DNA from 4 places in the Romboutsia sp. genome. Region 1 is predicted to be linked to each of the others. Evidence: riboswitches for the same ligand, from Rfam matches in the RefSeq annotation. Region 1 holds a riboswitch; each other region holds the start of a gene.
What was found. Region 1 has a riboswitch for lysine ahead of nhaC (Na+/H+ antiporter NhaC). Riboswitches for the same ligand answer to the same signal wherever they lie in the genome.
Positions count from the first base shown of each region.

Region 2: linked by a shared signal. The riboswitch ahead of AC11VW_RS03195 (amino acid permease) and the one ahead of nhaC (Na+/H+ antiporter NhaC) in region 1 are both predicted to bind lysine.
Region 3: linked by a shared signal. The riboswitch ahead of AC11VW_RS07460 (aspartate-semialdehyde dehydrogenase) and the one ahead of nhaC (Na+/H+ antiporter NhaC) in region 1 are both predicted to bind lysine.
Region 4: linked by a shared signal. The riboswitch ahead of AC11VW_RS10770 (aspartate kinase) and the one ahead of nhaC (Na+/H+ antiporter NhaC) in region 1 are both predicted to bind lysine.

Region 1 covers NZ_JBXKIW010000048.1:67,521-75,835, reverse strand. The annotation lists gene AC11VW_RS06840 (exonuclease domain-containing protein) at 1-765, shown strand, start outside; gene AC11VW_RS06835 (calcium/sodium antiporter) at 860-1,813, shown strand; gene nhaC (Na+/H+ antiporter NhaC) at 1,876-3,306, opposite strand; lysine riboswitch at 3,439-3,611, opposite strand; gene AC11VW_RS06825 (ribonuclease H1 domain-containing protein) at 3,798-4,406, shown strand; gene AC11VW_RS06820 (peroxiredoxin) at 4,449-6,242, opposite strand; gene AC11VW_RS06815 (hypothetical protein) at 6,492-6,752, shown strand; gene AC11VW_RS06810 (protein phosphatase 2C domain-containing protein) at 6,873-7,634, shown strand; gene AC11VW_RS06805 (UbiD family decarboxylase) at 7,846-8,315, shown strand, end outside.
Region 2 covers NZ_JBXKIW010000029.1:3,643-11,957, reverse strand. The annotation lists gene AC11VW_RS03210 (hypothetical protein) at 291-842, opposite strand; gene AC11VW_RS03205 (acetate uptake transporter) at 1,426-2,037, shown strand; gene AC11VW_RS03200 (YmaF family protein) at 2,214-2,696, opposite strand; lysine riboswitch at 2,913-3,086, shown strand; gene AC11VW_RS03195 (amino acid permease) at 3,240-4,712, shown strand; gene AC11VW_RS03190 (DedA family protein) at 4,855-5,454, opposite strand; gene AC11VW_RS03185 (VanZ family protein) at 5,499-5,957, opposite strand; gene AC11VW_RS03180 (HAD family hydrolase) at 6,144-6,773, opposite strand; gene kdsB (3-deoxy-manno-octulosonate cytidylyltransferase) at 6,787-7,512, opposite strand; gene AC11VW_RS03170 (aldolase catalytic domain-containing protein) at 7,588-8,315, opposite strand, start outside.
Region 3 covers NZ_JBXKIW010000049.1:421-8,735, forward strand. The annotation lists partial or broken gene AC11VW_RS07425 (type I glyceraldehyde-3-phosphate dehydrogenase) at 1-355, opposite strand, end outside; gene AC11VW_RS07430 (sugar-binding transcriptional regulator) at 420-1,442, opposite strand; gene rpoN (RNA polymerase factor sigma-54) at 1,583-2,929, opposite strand; gene hslO (Hsp33 family molecular chaperone HslO) at 3,129-4,004, opposite strand; gene AC11VW_RS07445 (class I SAM-dependent DNA methyltransferase) at 4,028-4,774, opposite strand; gene AC11VW_RS07450 (alpha/beta-type small acid-soluble spore protein) at 4,761-5,015, opposite strand; gene AC11VW_RS07455 (amidohydrolase) at 5,092-6,210, opposite strand; lysine riboswitch at 6,409-6,579, shown strand; gene AC11VW_RS07460 (aspartate-semialdehyde dehydrogenase) at 6,841-7,839, shown strand; gene dapA (4-hydroxy-tetrahydrodipicolinate synthase) at 7,992-8,315, shown strand, end outside.
Region 4 covers NZ_JBXKIW010000070.1:5,400-13,714, forward strand. The annotation lists gene AC11VW_RS10750 (2-oxoacid:ferredoxin oxidoreductase subunit beta) at 1-798, shown strand, start outside; gene AC11VW_RS10755 (2-oxoacid:acceptor oxidoreductase family protein) at 822-1,367, shown strand; gene AC11VW_RS10760 (MurR/RpiR family transcriptional regulator) at 1,379-2,251, shown strand; gene AC11VW_RS10765 (TDT family transporter) at 2,398-3,363, shown strand; lysine riboswitch at 3,545-3,715, shown strand; gene AC11VW_RS10770 (aspartate kinase) at 3,837-5,030, shown strand; purine riboswitch at 5,129-5,228, shown strand; gene add (adenosine deaminase) at 5,307-6,299, shown strand; gene AC11VW_RS10780 (sensor histidine kinase) at 6,444-8,315, shown strand, end outside.

The sequences.
Region 1 (8,315 bases):
CCTAAAGAAATGAGTAGTGCTATAGGGAATATATCTCAAATAACCCAGGGACATTTACTATCTTTATTTAATAGTAAAGATAGATTAGAGAAGACCTATGAAAATCTTATAGATGATTTACATAGGAAAAATACAGAAGTCTATATGAATAAAAAAGGTATTAAATACTTAAAAGACATAAATAAAAAGTGTGTTGTATTAGGGTCAAAAGGATGCTTTGAAGGAGTAGACGTACCTGGAGATGGATTGATTTGTGTTACTTTAGATAAAATACCAAATTTAAATCCTAAAGACCCATTATATTCAACTATAATGAAAAAATATAATTTACCTTATCATGTTATAAATTACCCACAAATGGCTATAAAAGTTAAACAAGCTATGGGAAGACTTTTAAGAAGTAAATATGATTATGGTTGCTTTATAATTTTTAATACAGGGACTAATTTATATACACTAAAAAAACTAGAAAGAGATTTACATGGATGTAGGATAAATCTTATGAGTAAAGATAAAATACAAGATTATATGAATAGCCATTTATATATGTGTAGAAAAAATGTAATGAATGAAGCTTTGATAGATATTATAAAATTATTGAAGTACAGCGAAAATATGAATATGAAAAATATAGAAAATTTTATGAATGAAGAAATGAAAAATAGATATATAAAAAGTAATGTTGTTTATTTAGAAAATGAAGTCTTAAAAATAAGGTATTTTAATCAAAGTTATTTAATACCTAAAGAAAGACTTAGACATTGATATATGTATATTTTGAATAAGATTTACATATTTTATAAAGAATAACTATATAAATACTTAAATAAAAACGAAAAGAATAAGAAAGGTGGTTTATATGAGTTATATATTACTGATAATAGGTTTTTTACTTCTTATAAAAGGAGCAGATACGTTTGTAGTAGGTTCTTCATCTATAGCTAGGATTTTCAAAGTTCCTACATTAATAATAGGCTTGACTATAGTAGCATTTGGAACTAGTGCTCCAGAAGCAGCAGTTAGTATAACTGCTGCATTAAAAGGAAATAATGACATGGCAATTGCCAACATAGTAGGATCGAATATATTTAATTTATTAGGAGTTCTTGGAATCGCAGCGATGATAAATCCGATAAAAGTACAAAAAAGTACTATAATAAAAGAGTTTCCATTTGCGACATTAGCAGTGGTAGTTTTAATGATATTATCACATGACATAAAATTTCAGGGATATAATGAGAATTTATTAACTAGAGCAGATGGTCTTATGTTATTAGCTTTATTTGGTATATTTATGTACTATTTAATTGAAATGGCCATTACATCTAAAGAAGAAATGAATATAGAGCAAGCAAAAGAAGATATTTCTATGGGTAAAAGTATTCTAATGAGTGCATTGGGAATTGTAGGTATTCTTATAGGTGGTCAAATAGTAGTAGATTCTGCTAGTAATATAGCTATAGCATGGGGGATGAGTGAAAATTTAATAGGTCTTACTATAGTTGCAATTGGAACTTCTTTACCTGAGTTTGTAACTAGCGTAGTTGCGGCTAGAAAAGGAGAAAGTGATATTGCTATAGGGAATGTAGTTGGTTCAAATATATTTAATATACTATTTATATTAGGTTTATCATCAACAGTAAGCAATATACAAGTTCATTCTATTGTATTTACAGATATGCTTATTATGATAATTGTAACTGTACTAACTTATATACTTGCTACCACAAAGAAAAGTATCAATAAAGTAGAAGGTTTGTTTCTTGTATTAATTTACATTGCATATATGGTATTTATAATAATGAGACAATAAAGTATAATTTCCTTAGAATTAAAAAATAGCGTTGTTATTATTAAACAACGCTATTACATTTATTAAGAAGCAATTTCTAATCTTTCTTTTTCTTCATCAGAAAGTTTTGCAATTGTTATTCCTGTTGCACCATAGAATAATGAAATTAAAGGGCAAAGTAAGTTTAAGAATGCAAATGGTAAAAATGCAAATGATCCAACTCCAAGAGTAGCTGACATATAAGCTCCACAAGTATTCCAAGGAATAAGAGCAGAAGTTACTGTACCACTGTCCTCTAAAGCCCTAGATAAATTTTTAGGAGATAAACCTTGCTTTATAAAGGCATCTTTATACATACTTCCTGGTATAACGATAGCTAAATATTGATCAGCAACAGCTAAATTAGTTCCTATACAAGTGAATATTGTTGCAGCGATTAAACCAAAAGTTCCTTTAGCAACGCTTAAAATAGATTTTGCTAAGGTTTCTAACATTCCAGTTTTTTCTAATATACCTCCAACAGTTAAAGCACAAAGCATTAAAGAAACTGTTCCTAACATGCTATCTAGACCACCACGAGTAAGAAGTTCATCAACAAAGTCCATTCCTGTAGATGAAACATATCCACTCTTAGCAACTACAAATACATCGGCTATAGAAGCGCCTTGGAACACTACAGAAACTATAGCACCCAGTATAACTCCAGCTATAAGACCAGGTATTGCTGGAACTTTAAATATTACCATTACTATAACAGATACAGGAACTAGAAGTAGTAATGGAGACAAAGTAGTATAATTATTAACTAAAGTATTTTGTATTTGGCTTATTTGAGAGGTATCGATTTGGCTACCCGCATATTTCATACCAATTATCCCATACAGCACAAGTGATATTAAAAGCGCGGGTATAGTTGTATATAACATATGATTAATATGTTCAAATAAAGTAGTCCCAGCCATGGCAGGAGCTAAATTTGTTGTATCTGATAATGGAGACATTTTATCTCCAAAATAAGCACCAGATATAATAGCCCCTGCTATTATAGGAGTAGGTATACCAAGAGCACTACCTATACCAAGTAAGGCAATACCGATTGTTCCGGCAGTTGTCCAAGATGAACCAGTTGAAATAGAAACAATTGAACATATAATTGTAGTTGCTACTAAAAATATACCAGGAGATAAAACATTAAGTCCCCAATATATCATAGATGGAACTATACCTCCAAGAATCCAAGTACCTATTAACATACCAACTACTAAAAGAATAAGTATTGCTTGCATAGTGGTATTTATTGTGGATAAAATTCCATCTTCTAATTCTTTCCAAGTGAATCCTAATCTAAATACAGCAACACATGCTGCAAAAATCGCTCCTGCTACAAGCGGAACATGAGCCGATATTTCATAATCTTTTAAAACTACTAAACATGTTACTAAAACTGCAACTAAAAACCCTATACATAAAATTGCATCTAATAAAGTTGCTTGTTTTTTACTTTTTGTTGTCATTGTTGTCATAAAAATCCTCCTATAATTTATGTCGAATATAGTGCTAAGGAGAAATTGAAGATTAAAAAAAGTCTAGGGTAAGAAGTTACCCTAGACTTAAGCATTCAATTTAAAAATTGAATAAAAACTTAATCTAAAGATAGTACTCCACATATTTATGTGACAGTGTCATATATATTTTATATGACCCCAATATATAAGTTTAAAGCATCACTTATACATTTCGGCATAGTTACCTTTCATTTTGTTTCTTCGTGCTTAACTCCACAAAATTACTTATTAACAATGCGACCTCTACCATTAGTTATATCCGATATTTTATTTATTAAATAAATCATACTCTATATTTAAAAAATAATCAAGAAATAAATGGTTTGAAATCGAAAAACACTACATTTAATAGAATATTGTAAAATCAAATAAACCTTTTAAAATCAATGCTTTTAGGATAAAATATTTATTATGTTAATTGGAAAAATAATTGTAAGGAAGTGATCTATTTGAGTAAGAAAAAATTTTATGCTGTAAGAAAAGGAAAAAAAATAGGAATATATAATACTTGGAATGAATGTAAGGAACAAGTCAATGGATTTTCGGGAGCCGAATATAAAAGCTTCACAACTTTAGATGAAGCAAAAGAGTATGTAGAAGGCATAAAAGTTATAGAGTTTAAAAACTTAGAAAGTTCTGTAGAAGCATATGTAGATGGAAGTTATGAACATTGTATTAGAGCTTTTGGATCAGGGGTAGTTATATTAAAAAATAATATTGTTGAAAAAACATATAGTATAAAAGGACAAGATGAATCACTTGTAAGTATGAGAAATGTAGCAGGAGAAATTGAAGCTGCAAAAATTGCAATGGCATATTGCATAAGTAATGAAATAGAAAATTTAACACTATACTTTGATTATGAAGGAATTGAAAAGTGGTGCATGGGGATATGGAAGGCCAACAAAGAAGGAACAATAGCATATAAGAAATTTTATGATAGTATAAAAGATAAATTAAATGTGAAATTTGTTAAAGTAAAAGCTCATAGTGGTGATAAATATAATGAAGAAGCTGATAAATTAGCAAAAGCAGCTATAGGAATTTAAAAGTCTTGCAATAAATTGCAAGACTTTTAAATATTGTAAAAATTAAAATTCTACCAAATCTCCATAGATACCTTTTAATTCTTCTTTAAATAATACAGGGTCATTTATACTATCATTCATAGCTTTAACTAATATATTTGCTTGGTCATAAGTTGATGTCCAAGAGAATATTCCTCCTAAGCAATTTTTCAGTACATATTGACCTTTTAAATATATAGAAAGAGGATCATCATATGACATGGCAAACTGACCTTCTTTTACAAGATAAGGAACCTGAGCTTTTTCGTCAAAAACGTATTCATATCCATTTTTATTTATATAATTTTCTCTAAGTTGGTCATAAGATTTAGTGATTGTAGCTCCAAGTCTTCCGTAAAAAGGAATACCTAATAAAATTTTTGAAACAGGCATTCCAGCTGTTTCTAAATTTTTAATCCAAAGATCTACACTATATCCAGGTAAAGAAGATTCAGAATCATAAAAATTTGCTTGATGTTTTTTACCTGATTCGCCAGTTTCACCAGCAGTAAAGTCATAGCTCATAAGATTAAAATAATCTATAATAGGAGCTATTTTATTTATTTCAGCACTCTTATTTATATATGCTTTATCGCCGGTAGCAGCAACACTTAACCATTTATCATTACCAATAACATCTCTTATAGCAGTGAGAAGTAGTGTAAAGTTTTCTTTATCTTCAGGTCTAGATTTTATACCAGCTGCACTAACAGCAGGATATTCCCAGTCTATATCTACGCCGTCTAATTTATATTGATTTATTAACTTGTTAACTTGTCTAGCAAAATTGTATCTAGAAGCTGGAGTTAAAGCTGCATCAGAAAAACCATCTGCTCCCCACCCACCTATAGCAGCTATTACTTTTAAGTCTGGTTTTTCAGTTTTTAGATTTAGCAATTGATTTAAATACTTAGGTGTAGGAACGTACAATGTACCGTCAGGATTTATTTCTACAAATGCATAAATAACAGCATCTAAAAATGTAGAGTCAACATTTCTTGGATTACCTAAGACATACTCCATAACTATTGGAGCTACATCAGGACAATATGAAATATCAACAGGTTGACTTTTTATATTTGTTATTTGAGGTCGAGAATAATTTTTGCTTTTTTTAGAGGATTTAGATTTATAAGCAATGCAGTCTATACAATTATTATCATTAGAAATTTCTAAATTTTTATCAGGAACAAAACAAAGATACCAATCTACGCATGTACAGTTTTTATCACAGTTCTTAACTCTACTTTTTAATTCTTTGTAAGTTTTAGGATAAGGTAGTATAACTGGCATTCCAGGGAACCAGTTAGCTGGTGTTACAACGTTATCTCTATCACTTGTTTGTAGAGCTTCTATAATTCTTAGTATTTCAGGAATATTTCTACCTGTAGTTAGAGGGTAGTAAAGTATAGTTCTTAGAATTTGTTTATCATCGATTATAAATACAGATCTAATTGTTGAAGTATTGCTCATAGGTTCTGAAATCATTCCATATAATCTAGCAATTGTCATATCTCTATCTTCTATAATAGGGAAAGGTATTTCAACTCCAGTAAGAGAAAAAATATTATAAACCCAAGCTAAATGGGAGCTATTGCTATCAATGCTAAGCCCAATTAATTCTGCATTCCTTTTTTGAAACTCCGGATAGTATTTAGCAAAACACAAAAATTCTGTTGTGCAAACTGGTGTAAAATCACCAGGATGAGAAAATAGAACAACCCATTTACCAGTATAGTCAGATAGTTCAATAGGTCCAAATGTTGTATTAGCCTTAAAATTAGGAGTTTTTGATCCTAAACTTGGCAGACATGGCATATATATCACCCCTTAATTTAATAAAATATTACCTATTCTTATTGTATTAAATTATGGTGACTAATGTTACGTAGAATAAAATAACATTTTAGTAGTAATTCCAACAAAAAATATCAATATTAATTGCTATTTTTCATTATATTTGTTATAGTTAAGTAAGGAATTAAATGTAAAGATTTGTTATTATATGGGGTGAAAAAATTGAAGAAAGTCCTAAGAAAGTTGAAAAATATCTTAAGGGTGTTAATTATGTCGAGTGTGATCTGCTTATTGTTAACGTTCACATTAATAATAGTAAATGCTGTGATGGGAGTATTTATCGGATTAAATTATTATTTAATGATATTTACAGGATTAACTGTAGGTTTAACATTTGGATTAGTATTATTTAATTATAAAAAAATATTCTTTAGTAAAAAGAAAATACAAAAAAGTAAAAGTTCGGTACCTAGTAAGGTTAAAAGAGACAACTGCAGAGAAGTTGCTCAGACTAAAAGAAAAATATCATAATACATATAAAAGTACTTTTAACTTAAAACACAGTGATAACTGTGTTTTTTTTGTTATAAATTTCTATTATTTATAATAGAAAATAAGTAGAAATAAATTATGGAGGAGGAAATATTATTTATGGATCACAAAATATTTCAAAGTAGTGTAGTTGGGTATAAAAATATCTTGAAAAATTTCAATTCTCAAGATTATTTAGATTATAAAATCTTAGATAGAGCGATAATATGTACAGTTGCAGATGGTCATAGTGGTAAATTTTTCAAATATAGTGATACTGGCTCTAAATTAGCTTGTCATAGTGCAATAGAAATACTTGAGGAGTTGATAGATATACCTAAAGAGAATATATTAGAACAATTACAAACTGAGACTATACAAAAAAAAATATATGAAAGATGGATGTATTTAGTAGATGAAAATTATAAAGTAAGTAATCCAGTAGTTTTTAAAACCGAATACTTGAAGTATTCAACTACATTAATTTCAACTTTAATAACTGAAAAATTTAGATTATATTTAAAAATAGGAGATGGAAATGTAGTAAGTGAAGATGATGGGACTTTCAAAAAAATCATAAATACAAAAAACAAAACTATTGTAGATTCGCTTGGTAGATACGATTCATATCAAAATATTATGTATCATATAGAGGATATAAGTGAGTCAAAGGTAAATACCATAATTTTATTTACAGATGGGTATGAAAATAGCTTTAAGGATGATGAAAAATTATATAAAAGTCTAGATACTACTATTAAAAATTATAATAGAAGCGTATTTTCCAGAAGAATATTAAAAAAAGGATATAAAGAATATTTAAATCAATTAAGCCAATCTACTAGTTATGATGATATAAGTATTATATTTATTATGATGTAAATTTAAAAAACATTATTTCGCCTTAAGGTAATTAATAGTTTTATACTATCATTATCAAAATACCATAAAAAAACAAACGAAATTTTCTTAAATTTATTGAGGAAAAGGAATGAGTGTCATTGGATTATATGGTTAATAATGTATATATATGATATAATATAAAGAAGTTTATAGTATAAATAAATTACTAAAATTAAGGAAGGGAAAGATAATGAATTTTAAGGAATCCTTTGATAAATGTGTAGATTTTATAGATATACATAAAAAAATTATAATAGGGGCTTCATTATCAATGCTAGGATTAATAATCTTAATGATTATATTTTTAGTAAGTAGTGATGAATTTAGTATAGAAAAAGAATCTAATACATTATTTAAAAATATAGAACAACGTAAATATTCTATTGCTCTTGAAAATTATGAGAATTATAAGTCACAGTTTTCAGAAGCTAAACTTAAGAGATTTGATAAATCTATTTCAAAAAAAATAAATAAGTTACTTCTTGAAAGTGGAGATAAATATATAAATAAAGAAATAACAAAAGAACATTATATAGGAATTATAAATACTATAAATGTTTTAAGTACTATAGAGATAGACTTACAAAGGATAGTGGATCAAGCACAAAGAGTAAATGAAATGTATGAAAATGAAAATATAAGTTATGATATAGTACTATC
Region 2 (8,315 bases), on a different contig from region 1:
AATCCAACTATTTTATGACTAAGCTGTATACGGATTTTTTAAGTGCCATTTTAATATAAGTATTATATTTAAATTAACTGTTTATTATTTAAATCCAACCTACTACTTATAAATATATATTAAGCATATTTATTTTCTTCACATATTCTATATTCTTTGTTTTCTTTGAAATAAATTATAGCACCTATAAATCCAATTATAATTATAACACTTGATATTTTAAATGCTGCACTTATTACTTCTATATTAAGAATCTAAATCAAAATAATGACCTATAAATAGGTCATCCTCTATTTTGTTAATTGATTTATTTTTATTTCTTTTTCTCCTCTTGTTATAATCCCGAACTCATATTGTTGCTCTATTTTTTTTATTTGTTCAAAGTTGTCTAATCTTATTCTATATTGATTTATCTTTTTCTCATATTCGTCTTGAGATATTATATCCATAGCTAGAGCTTTATCTAATTTTTCTTTTTCTCTTCTATATTCATCTTCAAATCTTGATTTTTCTTGTATTTTCATTTGGTCTTTTAATCTTTTTTGTATTTCTATTATCTCTTTTTCTAACTCAGCTTTCCTAGACATTTTTGGATCTAATACATTTAGTACATCTGTTACATCTATCCCTGGCATTTCCTTTGTCTCTATTACATACTCAAGAAATTTTCTCCCAATTTGAGTGCATGCTGAATCTATCTCTGAGTTAAGTGTATCTATTTCTTTATTTATTCTAGATAAATTTGATTGCTCCATACTAGTCGTTGCGATATTACTAGTTATATTACTTGCCGTTTTTGATATAGAATCTTTCATAACCTTTATATTGTTAAAAAATGACATATTTTTTCTCCTCTTTATATATTTTTTTATCTAATTTATATTTAATACATTCTAAATTATATTATACACTTCTTAATTGTCGAATTTTGTAATTTTTTCTGTTTATTTATATTTTTTATTATTTTATACTACTACCTTTTCATATATTTTAATGGTAAAGACGATCACATACCCCTAACTACATTCCTAACCTGAGTAACACTAATCCCATATTCCTTAGGTAACAAATTAATATTAACTTCATTAATACCTTTTTAATCCGCACCTTTGAACTGTGTTTTAGATTTCGCTCATACTATTATTAATACACACATCTACAGCCTTTAATTTTAATTCTTTACTATATTTATTGTACTTTTTAGACATTTTAAAAAACCTTCATAATAGATATTTTTACCACTATTATAATTAGCACTATTATAATATGTTTTCTTTTTTATATTTACTACAAGGAGATTATAATAATCTTATTTATTTATAGATTTTTTTTATATACTTATAATGAAACTTGTGATAATATAAATAAGTATTTTGTATACATAAAATTTTTTATGTAGTATTTAGACTTATAGGAGGATTAACAATGACAAATGAAACAAAAGTAAAAGTTGTAACAGCTGACCCTTCAGCATTAGGACTTTTTGGACTAGCAATGATCACATTAGTTGCATCATCTCAAAAATTAGGATTAACTTCAGGGGTATCATTAATTTTACCATGGGCAATATTTTTAGGAGCTACTGCTCAATTATTTGCCTGTATAAATGACTTCAAACACAACAATACATTTGGAGCTACTGCTTTTGGTGGTTTTGCATTTTTCTGGTATGCAGTTGGATTTACATGGTTAATACAAAATGGAGTATTTGGTCCTGAAATGGCAGCAGCTGCTGATGTTAAACAATTAGGATTTGCTTTCTTAGGGTACTTAATATTCTCATTATTTATGACTATAGGAGCAATGGAAACTCATAAGGTATTATTTATAATATTTGTACTTATAGATTGTTTATTCATAGGGTTAACATTGACTACATTTGGTATAGCAGAACATGCTAGTCATCAATTTGCAGCGTATTCTGAATTATTAGTATCAATAGCATCATTCTATGGTTCTGCTGCTGCTGTATTAAATCCTCACTTTGGAAGAGTATTTTTACCAGTTGGAAAGCCATTTGGCATATTTAAAAAATAATTATTCTCTTGTTTAAGAATATTTTAAAGTATATTTATAACTAAATTCTTAAATTATATAATTAATTTCAATATATCTAAATTTAAAAATAAAAACGTACTGAATTTATCAGTACGTTTTTTTATATATGCAAAAAAGACCATGAAATTTATTATCATGGTCCTTAGTAAATTTAATTACCCTCTAGTAGGACAATCTTGTAAAGGTAATAAAGGTGCTTGAATTTGAGTAGTGAAAAGGAATGGATGACAATGTTCATCAAAAATAGTAGTATTTCCCTTTACTAGATGGACATGTTTACCAGTATCTATACCATTCTCATCGAGTATCCTAATCATAGGACCAGTTGTAACGCATATTAGATGGAAATGATCAAAGAAATCTGTATTATCCTTAATCTTGTGAACATGGTTTGTTCCATTGTTTATTAGTATAGGTTCACCTGTAACTCCTGCACCACGATGGTTATGTCTGTCATCTTCTTCTTCCGCTAGTTTAACACTTTCTGAGTATTCATGAACATGCATTTCTCCACCATCTTCTCTACGACATTTAAAACATTCATCCTTTTTATGACATTTATTACATTCATCTTCTTTATGACATTTAAAATAGTTATTTGAATAATCTCTTTGGCACTTATTATTTTGACAACTCATTTTTGCATCTCTCCATTGTATTATATATTAAGAAATTCCTATAATGAATTTCTTAATATATAGTACGAATAAATATCAAATAAGTTCCTATTTTGTAGAATTTTGTAATACGTTTTATATGATTTTAAATAATAAATAAAAATGTAGGAACTTTAAAATATATATATTGACTTATTTATAATTTGGTTTATAATTATATACAAATACAAAGTAGATAACTGAGATGGAGGCGCGAAATTTAAAAGTAATATTATGGAGGTAAGCTCGATGAAGTAATATGAAAGGAAATTTCGCCGAAGTGAGTAGTTAATTGCCTTAACACTACTTGCTGGGCATATGTATAATATACATATGACTGTCACAATTTTTTTGTGGAGAGCTATTTTCAATGAAAACTTACGATACTTTCATGTCTTTTTTGATATGCAATTTTCGTATTTATGTCATGGGAATATTCCTATGGCATTTTTTATTTGTAAAAATATCTGTATTATCTTAGTTACTTACTTATGGAAATTTAATCCCATAAGGAGGGTAATTAAAATGAGTGAACAAAATAACGAATTAAAAAGAGGTTTGAGTGCAAGACATTTAAACATGATAGCTTTAGGCGGTTCTATAGGAACTGGTATATTCCTTGCAATGGGAAATACAATTCATCAAGCTGGACCTGGAGGTGCTCTAGCAGCTTATAGTTTAATAGGTTTTATGGTTTATTTTTTAATAACTAGCCTAGGAGAAATGGCAACTTACATGCCTATATCTGGTTCATTTAGTTCTTATGCTACTAAATTTATTGATCCTGCACTTGGATTTGCACTTGGATGGAACTACTGGTATAACTGGGCTATAACAATAGCTGCTGAAATGGTTGCTGGGTCTTTGATTATGAAATATTGGTTCCCTAACATTAATGGATTTTATTGGAGCATATTATTTTTAACAATAATTGTTGGATTAAATCTTTTATCATCAAAAGTCTTTGGTGAATCTGAGTATTGGTTTGCAGGAATCAAGGTATTGACTGTAATTATATTTTTAATAATAGGTGTATTAATGATTTTTGGAATAATGGGTGGAAATAAAATAGGATTTCAAAATTATAATATAGCTGGTGGACCATTCCACGGTGGAATAAAATCAATGTTTGCTATTTTCTTAGTTGCAGGTTTCTCTTTCCAAGGTACTGAACTTATAGGAGTTGCTGCTGGTGAAAGTGAAAATCCTGAAGAGACTATACCAAAAGCTGTAAATTCAATATTTTGGAGAATATTAATATTCTATTTAGGAACTATAATTGTTTTAGGTGCTATAATACCTTTTACACAAGCAAGTGTTTCAGAAAGTCCTTTTACTATGGTTTTTGAAAGAGCTGGAATAGCTGGAGCTGCGTCACTTATGAATGCAGTTATATTAACTTCTGTATTATCTGCTGGTAACTGTGGTATGTATGCATCAGTTAGAATGCTTCACTCAATGGCTCAAGAAGGTCTTGCACCTAAGGTGTTTTCTAAAACTAATAAAAATGGAGTTCCTGTAAATGCTTTAATTTTAACTACACTAGTAGCTTCTGCAAGTTTCTTAACTGCAGTATTTTCAGAAAGTACTGTTTATGTTTGGCTAGTTGCTGCATCTGGTCTTGCAGGATTTATAGCATGGGTTGGTATAGCAATGTGCCATTATAGATTTAGAAAAGCTTATGTACATCAAGGTAATGATTTAAAAGATTTAAAATATATGGCTAAATGGTATCCTTTGGGACCTATATTAGCACTTTTAATGTGTATTATTATCATTATAGGTCAAGGTTATTCATTTATAACACCAAAAGGTATTGATTGGAATGGTTTAATAGCTTCTTATATAGGTATTCCTTTATTTTTAGTTTTATATTTAGGTTATAAAGTTAAGCATAAGACTAAAGTTATTCCTTTAGATGAAGTTGATTTAACTTATAATAATCATACTCAAAATGATTTAAAAGGAGCTTCTGAAAAAACACTTGAGTTAAGCTAATAGCAATAGATGCTATAGTTAACTTATAAAGAGACTGTAGATAGATTTGTGGCTAAATACCTTAGGTGGATATATCGTACTTATAACCACCTCTTCTTTATTATATAACTTCACACATATCAAACATTTAGCTCTTTTCTATCTATCTCTTCTTTTCTTTTCTTTTTTTTATATAAATAACAAAACATACTATAGCTAATATGATAGTAATTATAATAGAGTAATTTCCTAAAATTTCAGCTATCAAATTCATATTATTTCCAACTATGTATCCTATACTTATAAGAAAAATATTCCATATTGTTATACCTATAGCAGAATATAACGTGAACAAAACTACATTCATTCTGGTAACACCTGCAACTATAGATATAAAAGTCCTTGCAACTGGAACAAGTCTTGATAACATAACCGATGCTTTATCATATTTTGTCATACATCTATATGACTGTTTTATAGCTTTTTTAGTTTTAGGATATTTAGATTTTAAAAAATATAAAAGGGGATTTCCAAACTTATATCCTACATAATAATTAATTATAGAACCAAATACTCCACCTAAAATAGATACTAATATAGTCACAAACAAATTCATATCAAACTCTAGTGCCAATATTCCTACCAAAGGTAGTACAACTTCACTTGGTAGAGGGACATTTGCATACTCTAGTGCAACTATTAAAAATATACTAATAGGACCATAACTTCTTATAAACTCTTCAATTAATGAGCTTAATTCCATTTTTGTCTACTCCTTTAGTTAAAATATCATAGTATTTTAATCCTTTAATTTTGAGCACTTACTTTTGAGTGCTTACTTATTTTCATTAATAAAAATATGATTATTAATCCTATCAATGCTCCAGTAGAATCTACCATTACATCTCTTATCTCTCCACTTCTTCCTTCTATAAATAACTGATGAAATTCATCTGTACACGCATAAAGTGCAGTCAATACAAATGATGTAACATGTGTTTTCACATCCGAATTTTTATTTATAGTTATATATATAAGTATAGCTAGTACAAAATATAAAAACATATGTGCACATTTACGAATTATAAATTGTGCTATGCCTATTTTCATCATACTATTTATTATACTACCTATAAGTGGTATACTACTTAACAATTCTATAGTTCCACCTGACTGACACGTTGATACTGTAGCTGGTTGATTTGATAAATAGAATATAATACTCATCCATAATATACTTAAAACTAAATATATCTTCTTTTTCATTGTTTACTCCTTAATATTACTTGAATTATATTGTCATTTTTATATTTCCTGTCGTACTTAAAGTAATTATTTTAAAATAATATAATTTATTAAATTTCCAAATTACATTTTACCATATTTTTCTACAATATAACGTAAAAAAAGCCTCTTTATAAAAATTTTTAAATTTTTATAAAGAGGCTTTTTTTATATCTGACTCAATAATTCAACATAAGTGCTATCAATATTTTTTAATTTAGAATTATTATATGCTATAAATGTTATATTATTTTTTAAAGCTGCTTCATAATCATTTATAGAATCTCCAATTAAAACTATATTTTTATCATCATAATTATTGTCCTTTATAATATTTCTTACCAAATCATTTTTATGTGTTGGTGATCCATGTATTGATTTGAAATATTTTTTTATATCTAATTTATCACATATATATTTTAATTCTATCTCTTCTGATCCCGATGCTATATGCATACTATAATTTTCGCTATTATTTTTTATAAAATTAATACAATCACCTATAAGATATTTAGAATTTACCAACTCTCTTTTCATAATTTCCGAAAATTTTTCCGCATATTTTTTTATTTCACATTCATTTATATTTTTTTTTAGAATTTTTGTATAGAAATATTCTATTTTATGAAATCTTGACAGTCCTCCATTTATCCTATGATATTCTATTAAATTTTCTACTTTTTTTTCATCATATTCATTAAAAATTTCTCTAAATCCTAAATCTCTAATATCCATAGATTCTAAAATGACTCCATCAAAATCAAAAATTATAATACTCTTCTCCATCAATATTCCCATATATACTTCCTTTCTATTTATTTTTCATAAATAATTTAACTCTTTCTAAGTCCTGTTTTGTATCTACCGCTATTGTATCTTCATCCGTTTTTATAAACTTTACTTTATATCCTGTCTCTATAAATCTTAGTATTTCTATATCTTCTACTTTTTCTATACACCCACGTTCTGAATTACAATAAAATTCTAGTGCTTTTGGTGTAAATCCATAAACACAAACCTGCTTATAATATAATGTATCTTCATTTTTAGGGTATGGTATTGGAAGTCTTGATAAAAAAACACCATATCCATCTTTATTTACAACCACTTTTGGAACTGTATTATCTACTATTTCATAATTCTTTTTTATTTCTGTCATCATATTTGTAACAAAAATCTCATCTTCATTATCATAAAATGGCTTTATGGCCTCGCTTATAACATGAGGTTGTATTGTAGGTTCATCACCTTGTATATTAATATATACGTCTGCATCTATTTTTCTAGCTACTTCACCAACTCTATCCGTTCCAGTTGCATGTTTATCACTTGTAATCACAACATTCATCTGTAGTTTTTTACATACCGTTTCAATCCTACTATCGTCCGTTGCTACATATACCTCATCAAGTTCTTTAACTTTAATTGCTTGTTGATATACCCACCATATCATTGGCTTCCCATTTATATCAGCTAGTGGTTTACCTTCGAATCTTGATGATTTATATCTAGCTGGAATAACACCTATAATCTTCATAAAATCCTCCTTTTTATTTAAAATGTAATTAATTGCATAATGTATTCATTGTTTTAAATAGAAATTTTACGCTACCTACTCACATACAGCTATTGCCACTTCTCTTAAATTTTTATTATATATACTATCTGTAACAAAATAAATATTTAAATCTTTACTTAATATATCTATTTCTTTCTCTATATTTATATTTTTCGCATTCATTTGTAATTCATTAAGTTCATATTCCAGATATTCTTCACAATAACTAGAATCTTTTGAGAAACCATCAAAGCCTAAAATAAATACTTCTTTTTTATTTAAAATTTTCAATAAGTTTAAAATCATTATCATAGAATTATCTCTAGCATCCACAGTACTTCCTAATATGTTATGATAGCTGATATCTATTACATCACTTTTTTGTTCTTCATGTTTGACATTTGACGTACAAATAAATTTTCTTTTAACATCCGAAATTTCTTCACTTAAAACTTTATCTCTATATTCTATATACCTTTTTTGATTACTGAAAAAAGAATAATCTGAATCAAATTTATTCAAAACATGGTTTATTGTTATTACTATAGAATTATTTTTGTTTATTTTTTGTAAATTTTCCGTAAGACTTTTTCCTGGTGCTAATAAGTATATATCTTTATCTACTATATTTTTTTTGAAATCAATTAAATCATTATTACTTTCTAGTATCTTAGAATTATAGTCACTATACAATTTTTCAATATATTCTTTATCATAATCTACTTTTTTATCACACTCTAAATATTTTAATATTTCTTCAATATCTGATATAGTAAGTGTCT
Region 3 (8,315 bases), on a different contig from region 1:
TAACAACTTTTTTAGCTCCTGCTTCTAAGTGAAGTCCAGCTTTTTCTTGAGAAGTAAAGAATCCAGTACATTCTAATACTATATCTACATTTAACTCTGCCCATGGTAAGTCAGCAGGGTTTCTTTCAGCAGTAACTTTTATTTCTTGTCCGTTCACTACGAAAGCTCCATCTTTAACTTCTATTTGTCCATTGAATCTCCCTTGAGCTGAATCATACTTGAATAAGTGTGCTAAAGTTTTAGCATCTGTTAAGTCGTTTATTGCAACAACTTCAAACTTATCAGTTTGCTCCATTAATTTTCTTAACGCTAATCTTCCTATTCTTCCAAATCCATTTATCGCAACTTTAACCATTTTGCTACCTCCCTATAATAGTAAGTTTGTATATTATGACTAGCAGTGCTAGTTAATGACTTTTTTATAATAATTCTATAATTCTATTAGCACTTTCTTCATCTGTTATAAGTACTATATTTTTATTTATATTAGTCATAGCTATCAAAGCATCCGCTTTCCTAGTTCCTGCAAATATAGCGATACTTTCTTTAGCATCTTTAAATGTTTGTAAGTCAATACCCACTGTATTCAACTTGAAAACTATATCGCCTTTTTCATTGAAGTAATGTCCAAAGGCTTCACCTATTGCACCTTTATTAACGATTTCCTCAACTTTTTCTCTAGGAAGCTTTCTTTTTGTAGCCATCTCCTCTGCAATTCCTATCCCAAAAACTAATACATCTGTTTTTTGTATCATATCTAATGTATTCTTAATCTGTGGCTCTTGAGTAAGTGTTTTCATTGCTTCTTCACCTAGCTCATCTGGTATATGCAATAACTTATAATGTGAGCTTAACTTTTTACTAGTTGTTGCTACTACATTGTTAGACTGATTTTCAACATCCTTACCCATACTTCCTCTAGCCGGAACTACAGTTACTGATTCATATTTTTTATCAGTCTTAATAGCATTTGAAAATTCTAGCATTGTACTTCCACCTGTCATAGAAACTGTATCTCCATCTTTCAAGATGTTTAAGAAATACTCTGCTCCAAGCCTTGCTACATCTTTTATTAAACTCGGATTGCCGTCATAGCTACCAGGTACTAGTAAAACCTTTTTTATTCCAAGTTTTTCCTTTACCTTTTCTTGTAACGTTGATAATCCCATGATGTCATTCATCATATCTTTAAGTTCCTCTAAAAGTTCTATACCTTCTTGAGCCATGGTCATTCCAGATACTGCTACATCTATAAGACCTTGTTCTTTTAGAAATTCCGTTTCTGACCTTACTACTCTTTCACTGATTCCTAAAACATTTGATAATGTTCTTCGACCAATTGGTTCACTCAAAGAAATTTGTCTTAAAATAGAATATCTTCTTTCCATAAGCTCTATAACTTGTGGAATTAATTTTTGTTGAATTTTTAATAAGTTTTTCATATCATGCTCCTTATTAGATGCTTAACTCGGGACTTTTATTGTCCCTCATATTTATTTTAGTCCCACAAGATACTTTTATTCTAAATGAAATGGAACGATATTTCAATACTTTTTATAATATTTTTATGTTTTTTTATGTATTAATATTGTTTTCTCTTACTAGACGATAATATTCCTAATTCCTCCCTATATTTCGCAATCGTTCTCCTGGCAACATTTACTCCATCTTCTTTTAAACATTTAGCTATTTGGTCATCGCTTAATGGGGTCTTTTTATTTTCCTTTTTTATTTTATCCTGTATAATTTTTTTTATACTAGTACTAGATGCACACATCTCATCTTTAGTATCAAGAGAACTGCTAAAGAAATATCTAAATTCAAACATACCAAATGGAGTTAGCATATACTTTCCATTTACACCTCTACTAATTGTAGATTCATGAAAATCTAATTTTTCAGCAATATCTTTCATTCTCATTGGTCTTATGTATTTAGCTCCTTTTTTAAAAAATTCTTCTTGTAATTTTATAATTTCTTCTGCAATTCTTAGTACAGTAGTTTTTCTACTTTCTATATTTTTAATTAATCCAGTAGCTGAGTTTAATTTTTCTTTTATAAAATCTTTTGCGTCATCATCAGATTCTGAATTTTTTAAAATTTCCTTATAGAAATTATTGATTTTTATTTTACACATATCTTTTGTATTACTATAAACAACAAATTCATCATCAATTTTTTCCACTATTACGTCTGGTTGTACATAAACGCTTTTTTCTATACAACACGATCTACCTGGTTTTGGATCTAGTGTTTTAATTATACTAATTAAATTTACACATTTTTGTAACGACATATTATATTTTTTACTTATTTCTTTATACTTATTACTAGCTATTAAATTTAAATCTTTAGAAACTATCTCTTGTAGTATCTCATTATGTAACCCAAGATTTTCCATTTGGATTATTAAACATTCAGATAAATCTCTAGCGCCAACCCCACTTGGCTCTAATTGTTGAATGTTTAATAAACAATCTTCAAATGTATCCTTGTCTATTCTTAATGTATAAATTATTTCATTTTCATCACTTCTTAAATATCCATCTTCATCTAAACTATCTATAATATACTTGCAAACCTTCATGTCTTCATTGCTTAGCTTATATAAGCTTATTTGAAGGTATAAATGTTCATATATATTTGATGAATATTTAATCATATTCTCTAAATCTATATTATTATCTGGATTATAATTAATTTCATTTCTGTCTATTTTAATTGACTTTTCAATATCTTTTATATATTCTTCCCAATTTATTTCACTAGTTCTCTCTACTTCTAGTAATGGATTTTCTTCTGACTCTTTTTTTATTTCCTCTTCTACCTCTAACTTGCTCATATTTAATATAGTCAAAGATTGTTTTAATGCAGTTGTCATTACTAACTTTTGAGATTGTGTTAATTCTAAACTATGATTAAAATTCATAACGTCCACCTCATTATTCTCAATATTTAAAATTTACTCTATCTAAATATATATGTTCTAATTAAGTTTTTACACATTCACTATATCGTTACTTGTAAAGTTATTTATTTTTTAGAATATATATATACATAAAAAAATTAAAAAACCCCTTATGTACAAGTATATTTTACCATATATCTTGTATGAAAGGGGTTAGGTACTACATATCTTCTAATATCTCTAAAAGTTCTTTCTCATTATATTTGTACTTTGAATTACAGAATTGACATCCGATTTCAGCTTCTTTATCTTCTTCTATTATTGAAGCTAATTCTTTTTTTCCTATAGCTACTAATACTTTTTGTACTCTTTCCTTTGAACATTCGCACTCAAATCCAACTTCTATTTTATCTAATATTTTAGGATTTAGCCCTTCAAGTACTATGTTTAGTATATCTTCTGGAGTTTTTCCATCACTCATCATATTTGTTATAGATGTTAATTTAGCTACATTTTTTTCTAATTTAGATATTGTTTCTTCTGTAGCATCTGGCATTAATTGAACTATTAGTCCTCCAGCATGTTCTACTTTTACGCCTGTAGTAAGAACTCCTAGTGCTACTACAGATGGAGTTTGCTCTGATAGTGCAAAGTAGTGAGTTAAGTCTTGCGCTATTTCTCCACTCACTAGTGGATATGCTCCATTGTAAGGTTCTCTAAGACCTAAGTCTTTAGTTACCCTGACAACACCATCATTTCCTACTGCAGCAGCTACATTTAGCTTTCCATTTTCATAATCAGGTACTTCTACATTTGGATTTTCTACGTACCCCTTTACTATACCTTTGGCATTAGATGTAGCAAGTATAGTTCCTATTGGTCCGCCACCTTTTATTATAACTGTTAATTTATCTCCATCATTTTTCATCATTAAGCCCATCATAGACGTAGCCGTTAATGTTCTACCAAATGCTGCAGTTGCTACCTTTGTAGTCTCATGTAACTTTCTTGCTTCTTCTACCATATTTGTAGTAGTTGCTACGAAAGCTCTTACTTCTCCTTGTCCTGCCATTGCTCTTATTACATAATCCGTCATTAATATTCCTCCATTAACTAAATCTATTTTTTACATACAAAAAATATTCTTTGACTATCTTCTTTTGGGCTTTCAAACTTAAAGTCCCCATAAGTTTTTATCTTGCTAAACCCTGACGATTTTAGCATGTCTAATATTTCTTCTTCTGTGTATGCTCTTTGTTGATGTACTTCCTCAAATCTTGTAAACTTTCCGTCTTCATCCTTTATAAAGAATGCTAATTCCATTTCTACTAGATTTTCTTCATCATCAAAATAGTTTTGCCACATATAAGCTATATTTTCTCTATTCTCTCCATACATATTGTTTCCAAGTATAGATGATAACTTATAGTATGAACTTATATCAAATATAAATATTCCATCTTCTTTTAACAATTCATAACTCTTCGTAAATACATTTTCTAAATCATCATCATAAGTTATATAGTTAAACCCATCACAAGCACATAATACACAATCTAGATTTGTTACATCAAAATCTAGTTCTGATATATCCTGTTGAAGTAAAACTAACTCCACGCCTTCTTTTTCAGCTTTTTCTCTAGCTACAGTAAGCATTTCTTCTGATATATCAATACCTGCTATATCATAATTTTTCTTAGTAAGTGGTATAGTTAAATTACCTGTTCCACAAGCTAATTCTAGTATGTTTTGTACTTTTACATTTTCATTTTTTATTATATCTTCTATATATTTAACCCATCCATCATAATCAACTTCATTCATAAGTTCATCATAAATGAATGCAAAATCTCTATATTGATCCATTGTCTTTATTTGTCTCCTCCGTCATTTTCTTCTTTTGTTTTTTTCGTGATGTAACCATACCGCCAATTCTTCCAGCTTCTTTTGCTGTAAGTCCTGCCCATCCTTGCTCACTAACCTTATCTAATAGACCCAGTTCTGATGCTATCTCATATTTCATTATATCATTATCTGTCAATATTTTACTCTTTTTACTATTGCTCTTACTTTTTTTACCTGGTTTATTTATAAGTTCATTATTCATAAAAAACACCCCTTTACATCTTGTATTTTTGTCATATAAACAAATTTTATACAAGTATTTAAAGGGGTACACTTTTTTAATTTATTGATTTTTTATATTGTAATAATTTAATGTAAATCTCTAATCCATTAATTAAAATTTCCTTGTCAAAATTAAAGTTCATACTATGAAGTCCACTAACAAATCCCTTTTTTTCATCCCTTGAACCTAACATAAAAAATAATCCTGGAACTTCCATTTGATAATAAGAAAAATCTTCAGATATCATAAGCGGATCTAATACTATAACGCTATTATTTCCTACGGCTTCTACAAATTTTTCACATAAATTTTTATCATTGTTCACTGATGGATAATCATCTCTTATCTCAACATTTATTTTACAGTTATAAGACAACTCTATTCCCTTACATATCTCTTTTATTCTATCTTTCATACTAACATATACCTTAGGATTAAAGGTTCTTACAGTCCCTTGTAAATTTATATTTTCAGCAATTATATTTCTCTTAGTACCACCATTTATAAGTCCTATACTTAACACTGCACTATCAATAGGGCTTACATTTCTAGACACTACTGTTTGAAGGCTATTAATAAGATTCGCTGCTATAACAACTCCATCTATACCATTTTGAGGCATAGCTCCATGACCACTTTTAGCAACTATATCTATATCAAAATCACCTACTTGAGCCATAAAGTATCCTTCTCTTATACCTATACATCCTTTTTCTATTTCTGGATATATGTGAAGACCATAAATTTCATCTATCTTATAATTATCTATAATACCTTCTTCTATTAAATCCTTTGCTCCCCCTGGCCCTTCTTCTGCTGGTTGGAATATAAATACTATATTATCATTTAAATTTTCTTGATTTTTATTTATAAATTCAATTAAACCTAGTAATATGCTAGTGTGACCGTCATGTCCACATAAATGTTTTACACCATCTTCTGTTGTTAATCCATCTATATCTGCTCTAAATGCAATCGTCTTATTTCCTATTTTTCCTTTTATAATTCCAGTTGTAGCTGTTCCTATATATGTGTCATATTCTACACCTATTTTATCTAAATAGTCTCTTATATATTTTGAAGTTTTAAATTCTTCTCTGCCTCTTTCTGCAATACAATTTAAATATTTTCTATGATTAAAGATTCTATCTTTTAAACTTGAAATATTCTCCATCAACTAAAGCCTCCTTAATTTTATAACTTCTATAGTATTAAATATATTATTTCTATTGTATCTATTTACTATATTATTTCAAGAAAAAGTTTTATATTTTATATAAATTCATTTTAATAATTATAAATTCAAAAAATATTGTTGATTTTTATTTCTATTTATACTATCATAAGTGTTAATAAAATTTAATAGTTTCTAACCTAAGGTAGAGGCGCTGTAATTATTAGTATCCAATAGGAGCTGGCAAGTGTAGATTATTGGAAAAAGGAATTATGGCCGAAGATTATATTTTGCAAAGGTATATTCTGGGCTTACATAAAATATATGTAAGACTGTCACTTATTAGCTAAGTGGTGAGCTCCAAGGTTTACTTTGATGTATCGTAAATTAAACGTGTAAAGTATACCTTTGCACGTTTTTTTGCATTTTTTTAATATTTTGGGAATATAATATATACCAATGAAGCTATTTATATAAAATTAGCTTCACCCTTGTATCTCACTTTAATCAATTGACATGTATTCTAAGTCTTTTGTTTAAATAAGTGACAACAAATTACTTATGGTTTATTAAAACAATTAAATTGTATTGCTTCAAGTATATAAAAATTTAATTTAGGGGGTATTTTTTATGAAAAAAATAAATGTAGCTATAGTTGGTGCTACTGGCATGGTTGGAACAACTTTTTTAAAGGTATTAGAAGAAAGACAATTTCCTATAGATAATTTATACTTATTTTCTTCAGCTAAATCAGCAGGTTCTAGTGTTGCTTTCAACGGACAAAATTATATAGTTGAAGAATTAAAAGAAGATGTATTTGATAGAGATATACAAATAGCTTTATTCTCAGCTGGAGGAGAAATAAGTGCAAAATTTGCTCCTATAGCTGCATCTAAAGGAGTTATAGTTGTAGATAACTCTAGTCATTGGAGAATGGACCCTGAAGTTCCATTAGTAGTTCCAGAGGTTAATCCTGATGCTGTTAGAAATCATAAAGGTATAATAGCTAATCCAAACTGCTCAACTATACAAGCAATGGTTCCACTTAAACCTCTTGATGATAAATATAAAATAAAAAGAGTTGTTTATTCTACTTATCAAGCTGTTTCTGGCTCAGGTGTTAAAGGAATAAAAGATTTAGAAGGTGGTATCATAGGTGAAACTAATAAATTCTATCCTCATTCAATAGCTTATAATTGTCTACCTCATATAGATTCATTTACTGATAATGGTTATACAAAGGAAGAATTAAAAATGATAAATGAAACTATGAAAATACTTAATAACTACGATATGAAAATTACAGCTACTACAGTAAGGGTACCTGTTAGAAATTGTCATAGTGAGTCTATAAATATTGAATTTGAAGAAACTTTCGAGTTATCTAGCTTAGTTAAAACTCTTGAAGAAATGTCTGGAGTTGTAGTTATTGATAATCCTAGCGACAATGAATACCCTACTGCTATTGATTGTACTGGAAAAGATGAAGTTTTTGTTGGAAGAATTAGAAGAGATTTTAGTGTAGATAATGGTATTAACATGTGGGTTGTAGCTGATAATGTTAGAAAGGGCGCTGCTACTAATGCAGTCCAAATAGCAGAATTATTACTATCTTATAATTTAGTATAATCTGAGACTAATAGACTATAATTTAGTAAAATTTTACATATTATTGTCTATCAACTTATCTATGGTCATAGTAATAATGTTTTTTAATAAGAATACAATAAAATCATAAGATACCTATACAGGTAAATTTTTATATAAGAGGGGTTTTGTATATGATATTTAAAGGTTCTGCAGTTGCTTTAGTTACACCGTTTACTGAGACAGGTGTTGATTTTGAAACATTGGGAAAATTAGTTGAATACCATATTGAAAATAATACTGATGCATTAGTTGTTTGTGGTACTACAGGAGAAGCTACTACTATGAGTGATGATGAACAATTTGCTGTTATTAAATATGTTGTAGATAAAGTTAATAAAAGAATACCTGTTATAGCAGGTACTGGTTCAAATAATACTATGCACTCTGTTCATTTAAGCCAAGAAGCTGAAAGACTAGGTGCGGATGGGTTACTAGTTATAACTCCTTATTACAAT
Region 4 (8,315 bases), on a different contig from region 1:
AAAAATAATTTAAGAACAGATAGACTTCCTCATATATGGTGTCCAGGTTGTGGTCACGGCATACTTATGAGAGCTATAGCCACGGCAATAGAAGACTTAGGATTAGATAAAGATAAAGTTTGTATTGTATCAGGAATAGGTTGTTCATCAAGAGCCGCTGGATATATGGACTTTAATACTATACACACAACTCATGGAAGAGCCTTAGCATTTGCAACCGGAATAAAGCTTGCCAATCCAGAGCTCCATGTAATAGTAATAAGTGGAGATGGAGATGCAACAGCTATAGGAGGAAATCATTTTATACATGCATGTAGAAGAAACATAGATATTACTACAATAGTTTTTAACAATAACATATACGGTATGACAGGGGGACAATATTCACCAACAACACCAACTGGAGATTTGGCAACTACTTCTCCCTTTGGAAATATAGATAAGCCATTTGACATATGTGAATTAGCATGTGGAGCAGGAGCAACATTTGTGGCTCGTGGTACGGTATATCACGTTCCAAGTACTATACAATACATAAAAAAAGGACTAATGCATAAAGGATTTTCAGTAGTAGAAGGGCTTAGCATATGCCCAACATATTATGGAAGAAAAAATAAAAAAGGTTCAGCTGTGACATTAATGAATGAATTAAGAGATAGAAGTGTTGATATAAATAAGAGAGACAAACTTGACAAAGAAGATGTTGAGGGTAAGATACATATAGGGATATTTAAAGACACAATTAAACCCGAATACACAGATGAATATAAAAAAGTATTAGATAAGTTTAATAAATAAATAGCTTAAGGAGATAAAAAAATATGAAAATAGGAGTAAGACTTAGTGGTTCAGGTGGTCAGGGTCTAATACTTGCAGGAATAATATTAGCAGAAGGCGCTATAAGCTCAAACTTAAATGCAGTTCAGACACAATCATACGGACCAGAAGCTAGAGGTGGAGCTAGTAAATCTGAAGTAATAATAAGTGATAGTGATATAAATTTCCCTAAAATTGCAAAACCTAATATATTACTATCTTTAACACAAAAATCTTTAAATGAGTATTTAAAAGATATAGAGAATAGTGGTATAATAATAGTAGATAGTTCAATAGAAGTAGAATGCACAAAAAATGTAAAAATTTACAAGCTTGCTATAATGGATTCTTCAAAAGAAGTTATAGGCAGTAAAGTAGCAGCAAACATGGTAGCACTGGGGGTAATTAGTCAGGTAATAGAAAATGTAGATATAGAAAATATAAAAAAGTCAATAATAAAAAGAGTTCCTAAAGGAACTGAGAATTTAAATATAGCAGCATTTGAAAAAGGAATTGAACTTTTCAGTAAGAATATGGATGGAAACAACTAAAGGAGATACATATGGACGATACTAAAGATTTAAGGGACAGTAAAAAGTTAATAACAGATATCCAAGCTCAATACCCAAGATTTAGTAAGGGACAAAAGTTAATAGCACAATACATTTTAGCAAATTATGATAAAGTTGCATTTATGACTGCATGTAAATTAGGAGATACTGTAGGAGTTAGTGAATCAACAGTTGTTAGATTTGCAAATGCACTAGGGTATTCAGGATATCCAAAATTACAAGCAGCACTTCAAGAATTAATAAAAAATAAATTAACAACAGTACAAAGAGTAGAAATGGCAAAAGAGTATCTTGATGATAGTACTATACTTAATAAAGTATTAAAAAGTGATAGTGATAACATAAAAGGTACTTTAGAAGAAATTGATAAAAAAGCTTTTGAAGATTCTGCAAACAAGTTACTAAAGGCAAGAAAAATATATATACTAGGTATGAGAAGCTCTTTCACAATAGCTCAATACTTAGGATTCTATTTAGATATAATACTTGATAATGTCCACATAATTAGAATGGATATGGGAGATGCATTTGAACAAGTAGTCAGAATTAATGAAGACGATGTTTTAGTAGCAATAAGTTTCCCAAGATACTCTAAAAAATCATATCAAATAGTAAGCTATGCTAAAGAAAAAGGAGCTCATATAATATCTTTAACAGATAGTTTGTTTTCACCAGTAGCATCAATTGCAGATAATACTCTTTTAGTAAAAAGTAATATGGCATCTTTTGTTGATTCATTAGTTCCAGCTTTAAGTATAGTTAATGCACTTATAGTATCTGTAGGTATGAAAGAAAAAGATGATATAAAAGAATACTTTGATGACTTAGAACAAATATGGGATAGATATTCTGTATATGAATAAAATATAAAATAACAAAAATGAAAAGTTATAGAAATTAGTGCAAAAAGAAAACTAATTCTATAACTTTTTTATATTTACATACAAACATAATATTATTATAATATTGTATACAAGATTTAAAATATATAAACAGGTAGGACGAAAAAATGAAAAGACTTCAAGGTCAAATCACAAAAGAAAAAATAGGAAATATACCAGTAGCTATAACAGGGATATCATTAGGTTTTATAACCTTAGGTGGAGTATGGTCAAGCCTAGGAGCAACATCTATAAGGGTGTTTGCATCTATATTTACACTTATAGCAATAATTATTATGTTTTCCAAAATAATACTTCACCCTAAGAAAGTATATGAAGAAATGAAACATTGTGTAATAGGAAGTTTTTATCCAACTATGGCAATGTCACTCATAGTTTTTTCAACGTTCGTATACGATATAATAAATCCAACATTAGGTAGAGGAATTTGGTTGTTTGGAATAATACTCTACATTATACTTTCGATAATATTTATAGTAACTAGGGTGAAAAACTTCAAGCTAGAAGAAATGGTACCAAGTTGGTTTGTTCCAACGGTTGGAATTGGAGTCGCAGCAGTAACTAGTGGATCTATGAATTTTCCCGATTTATCTAAAAATATGTTTTATTATTCATTTATTGTTTATATAATAATGTTAATTGTAATGATATATAGAATGTTAGCTGTAGAAAAAATACCAGAAAATAAAAAAATTACTGTTGCAATAATGGCAGCACCCGCAAGCTTATGTTTAGCAGGATTATTTCCAGTATTTAATGAACCGCCAACTATATTTATATATGTACTAGTACCACTATCACTTTTGTCAACATTATATGTATATATATTAATACCAAAGCTTATAAAAGTCCCTTTTCATCCGGGGTTAGCACCACTTACATTTCCATTAGCACTAGGTACCTTAGCAATGCAAAGATATTATAAATATCTTGTGAATATAAATTTAAATTTATCGAATTTAGTCAATCAAATATTTTATATAGAACTATTTATAGCAACTATTGTAATTGGGTATATAGTATACAAATTATTAGAAGTACTATTTATAGCTTTATTAAAAAATACGAATTAATTAAATAAGCATTAAATAAAGGGATCGTTATTCACGACCACTAACTAATTTATAATAACATAAAACTATTACTATGTATGTATAGATGTCAATATAAATAAAATAAAATAATAAGTAAATAAAAAAAAGTTGAAAAATTCTAAAAAATGTGGTAAAACTATATTAATAATATAAATAATGAACCTAGGGTAGAGGTGCTGTAATTATAAGTACTCAATAATAGCTGGCGAGCAATGACGATTGAGGAAAGGAATTATAGCCGAAGGAAGTTTATTGGCAAATAAATTTTCTGGCTTTGCATATAATATATGCAAAGTTGTCACTTATTCTTAAGTGGGGAGCTACAAGGTTTACTTTGAGTGTAAAAATGTCCAAAGTATTCCTTTGGGCATTTTTTTATATTTTTATGAAATTATATTTCAAATGTGGGTTAACCACTTGATCGAATCGAATTTTTAATGGAGGGATAAAATATGGATGTAGTAGTTCAAAAATATGGAGGAAGTTCTGTTAGTTGTACTGACAAAATAAAATCAATTGCTAAAAATATAATACAAAGAAAGAAACAAAATTCTAAAATCGTGGTAGTAGTATCAGCTATGGGTGACACTACAGATAGTTATATAAAACTAGCAAGTGATATAACAAAAAAGCCAAGCAAAAGAGAATTAGACGTATTAATGTCAACAGGAGAGATGATATCAGCATCACTTCTAGCTATGGCTCTTAATTCATTAGGTTGTGAGTCTATAAGCTATAGTGCATATCAATTAGAAATAAACACTAGTGGTTTTCATGGGAAATCACAAATTGATGATATAGACGTTAGCAAAATAGAAAAAAGTTTAGACGAAGGGAAAGTTGTAATAGTAACAGGATTTCAAGGTGTAAATGATAAGGGGGATATAACGACTCTTGGTAGAGGGGGGTCAGATACATCTGCTGTAGCTTTAGCTATAAAGTTAAATGGTAAATGTGAAATTTATACTGATGTAGATGGTATTTATTCTACAGACCCTAGAAAATATAAAGATGCAAAAAAACTAGAAGAAATAGAATATGAAGAAATGTTAGAATTAGCAAGCTCAGGGGCACAAGTAATGCACTCAAGAAGTATAGAACTTGCTCAAAAATATGGAATAGAAATTTATGTTGGACTTTCATGTGGACAAGAAAGAGGAACTTATATAAGGGGAGGAAAAGAAGTGAAATTAGAGAATAAAATAATAACAGGCTTAGCTACTAGTGATGAGGATACATCTATAACTATAAAAGACTTTAACTCAAATGATATGGCTAAACTATTTGAGGATATTGCAAATAAGGGAATAAGCGTAGATATGATAAGTCAAACTGCACCAGTTGATGAAAGAATAGGTTTATCTTTCACAATACCTAAAGAAGAACTAAATGAATGTAGAGTTGTAGTATCTAAGTATGCAAGTGATGAAGAAGTGATTATAGATGATAATATTACAAAGTTTTCTTTAGTAGGTCTTGGAATGAAAAATACTCATGGTGTAGCCTCTAGGGTATTTAAGATATTTAATGAAAATAATATAGGAATAAAGCTTATAACTACATCTGAAATAAGAATAACATGTGCTATAGATAGTAAGGACAAGCAAGTTGCAATAGATAAAATAGCTAGAGGATTTGATTTATAATAAAAAATATAAAAAACTTAACTTACAGCCAAGGTTAAATAATAGAAATTAAATATATTTATCTAAAGTATATTGACAACATTAAAAAAAGATAATAAAATAGTCAGAAATAAATCTTTCGTATAACCCCAATAATATGGTTTGGGGGTTTCTACCAAGAACCAATAATTCTTGCTTACGAAGAAGTTATGTATATTTATTATGCAAAACTTCTTTGTAAGCAGGATTTTTTTTATACAAAAAATAAAAACTATAATATATAAAAAGGAGAAGATTATGACTAAAAATTTACCAAAAATAGAATTACATTGCCATTTAGATGGAAGCGTTAGAGCAAATACAATAATAGATATAGCAAAAAGAGAAAATGTAAAGTTACCTTCATATGAAGAAAAAGAAATAAAAAATCTTGTTCAAGTACCGTCAGATTGTACTTCACTTAATGAATACTTAACAAAGTTTTACTTACCGAATAAAGTAATGCAAAGTAAAGAAAGTTTAGAAAGAATTACATTTGAATTACTAGAAGATGCAGCAAAGGAAAATGTTAAATATATAGAAGTAAGGTTTGCGCCACTTCTTCATATACAAAAAGGATTAAGTGTTAAAGAGATAATAGAAAGTGCAATATGTGGCATTAAAAAAGCAGAGAAGATGTATGAAATAAAGGGGAATTTAATATTATCTTGTATGAGAATTATGAGTGTAGAAGAGGGGTTATTAGTTGTTAAAGAAGGAAAAGAATTTTTAAACAAGGGTGTTGTAGGTATAGATTTATGTGGACCTGAAGTAGAAGGGTTTGCTAAGGAATTTAAACCTGTAATAGATGAAGCTAGAAAATATGGTTATAGAGTGACTATACATGCAGGAGAAGCTGCTAGTGGTCAAAATGTAATTGATGCTATAAATTTATTAGGTGCAGAAAGAATTGGCCATGGTGTAAAAATAAAAGATATGAAAGAAGCATATGATTTAGTAAAAAATAAAAAAGTTGTTCTTGAAATGTGCCCAACAAGTAATATTCAAACTAAGGCTATAAATGATTTTAATAAACATCCTTTATTTGAATTTTATAAAGATAATATAAATGTAACTTTTAACACAGACAATAGAACTGTATCTAATATAGATTTGACTAATGAAATAGATTTAATATTTAATAATTTTGAAATGAATAAAAATGATTATAAAGTTATTTATTTAAATACTATAGAAGCCACTTTTGCAGATGACGAAACTAAAAAATATTTAAAAAAATTTATACTATAAGCTAATATGCTATACAAAATCCACAAACTAATTATTACAAATATTACCATATTATTCGTAAATATGATATATTGTATATATCCAGATAGTATAGCAACATAAGTAAATATATAAGGGATAACTTATTGGAGGAGTATTAGTTTTATGGGAAAGTGTAAATTTAAACATGGGGTTATGATATTGATATTTTGCTTCTTAATTTCATTTAATGTAGCAAATGCAAAAGAAAATGGAAATAGTAAAAATGTCCTTTTTATAAGTTCGTATAATCCTAACTATATAACATTTAATGACCAAATAGAAGGAATTAAAGAAGAAATGGGAAAAAATGTTATTATGCAAATAGAATACATGGATTTTAGAGTATTCTCAGATGAAGAAAGTGAACATGATTTTTATACATTGCTGAAAAATAAAATAAATAATTATAAAAAATTTGATGCAATAATTTTAGCGGATGATTCAGCCTTAGATTTTGGTATAAAATATAGAGAAGATTTATTTGAAAATATACCAATGGTATTTTTAGGGGTCAGTGATTTTGATAAAATTAATAAAGCTATAAAATTAGATGAAGTATATGGAGTAGTAGAAGAACTTTCTATAGATAAAAATTTAGAACTTATAAGTAAATTTCATAGTGGTAAAAATATTATAGCTTTAACTGATGAATCAACTTATAACTCACCAGAGATAAAAACATTTTATAGTTTATCATCTAAGTATAAAAATCTTAATTTTAAATATTTATCATCGTATAATATGAGTACAGAAGAATTTAAAAATACATTAAATAAATTAGGTAATGAGGATATTTTATTAGTAGTATATGCATATCGCAATAAGTCGGGTGATGCTATGACTATTGAAGAAAGAGCAAATTTCATATTACAAAATACAAATGTTCCTTCGTACTGTTCATATGATTTTGCACTGTACAATAAACTTTCAATAAGCGAAAAATTTATTGGAGGTAAAGTTATCGTTCATAATGAACAAGGCAAAAAAGCCGGTAAAATAGTAAATGATATATTAAATAATAAAGTACCAACAAAGAGAATTATTAATAAAGAAGATGTAAATAAATATATATTTAATTACAAGGAATTAAAAAAATATAATATAAGAAAAAAAGATTTACCACAAAACGCTGAGATAATAAATGACCCTATAGATACTATTTTAGAATATAAAAATATTATTTTTACTGTAGCAATAGTATTAATAAGTTTAATAATAGTTATTATAGCTTTTATACTATATACAATTAAAAAATTACACTATGAAAAAGAATTACTTAAAGCAAAAGAAATAGCTGAAAGTTCAAATGAAGCAAAAACCAACTTTATATCTAATATCAGTCATGAACTTAGAACACCGATAGCTGTTGTAATGTCTTCTAATCAACTGTTAGAGCTGAACATGGAAAAGGTGGACAATGAGTATTCAAATAGCAATAATAAAAATATCCATATAATAAAACAAAATTGCTATAGATTACTTAGACTTACAAATAATATAATAGATGTAGCAAAGGTAGATTCTGGATTTATGGATTTAAGACTTAAGAATATAGATATTATCTACTTACTAGAAGCGATTGTGGAATCGGTACTACCATATGCGAAAAGCAAAAACATTGATATCGTATTTGATACTACACATGAAGAAATAATAATGAGTGTAGACCCAGATAAAATAGAAAGAATAGTGCTTAATTTAATTTCAAATGCAATTAAATTTTCTAATGAGAGTAGTACTATAAGTGTTAATGTAGAAAAAAATGATTATATATTAACATTTTCAGTAAAAGATACAGGTATTGGTATGGATGGGAAACATTTAAGTTGTATATTTGATAAATTTACTCAAATAGATGATACTATGGTAAGAAAAAATGAAGGAAGTGGAATAGGGCTATCCCTTGTGAAATCTTTTGTGAACCTTCACCAAGGAAGTATAAGTGTTAAGTCTAAAGTGAATAAAGGTAGTGAATTTACAATAGAATTGCCTATA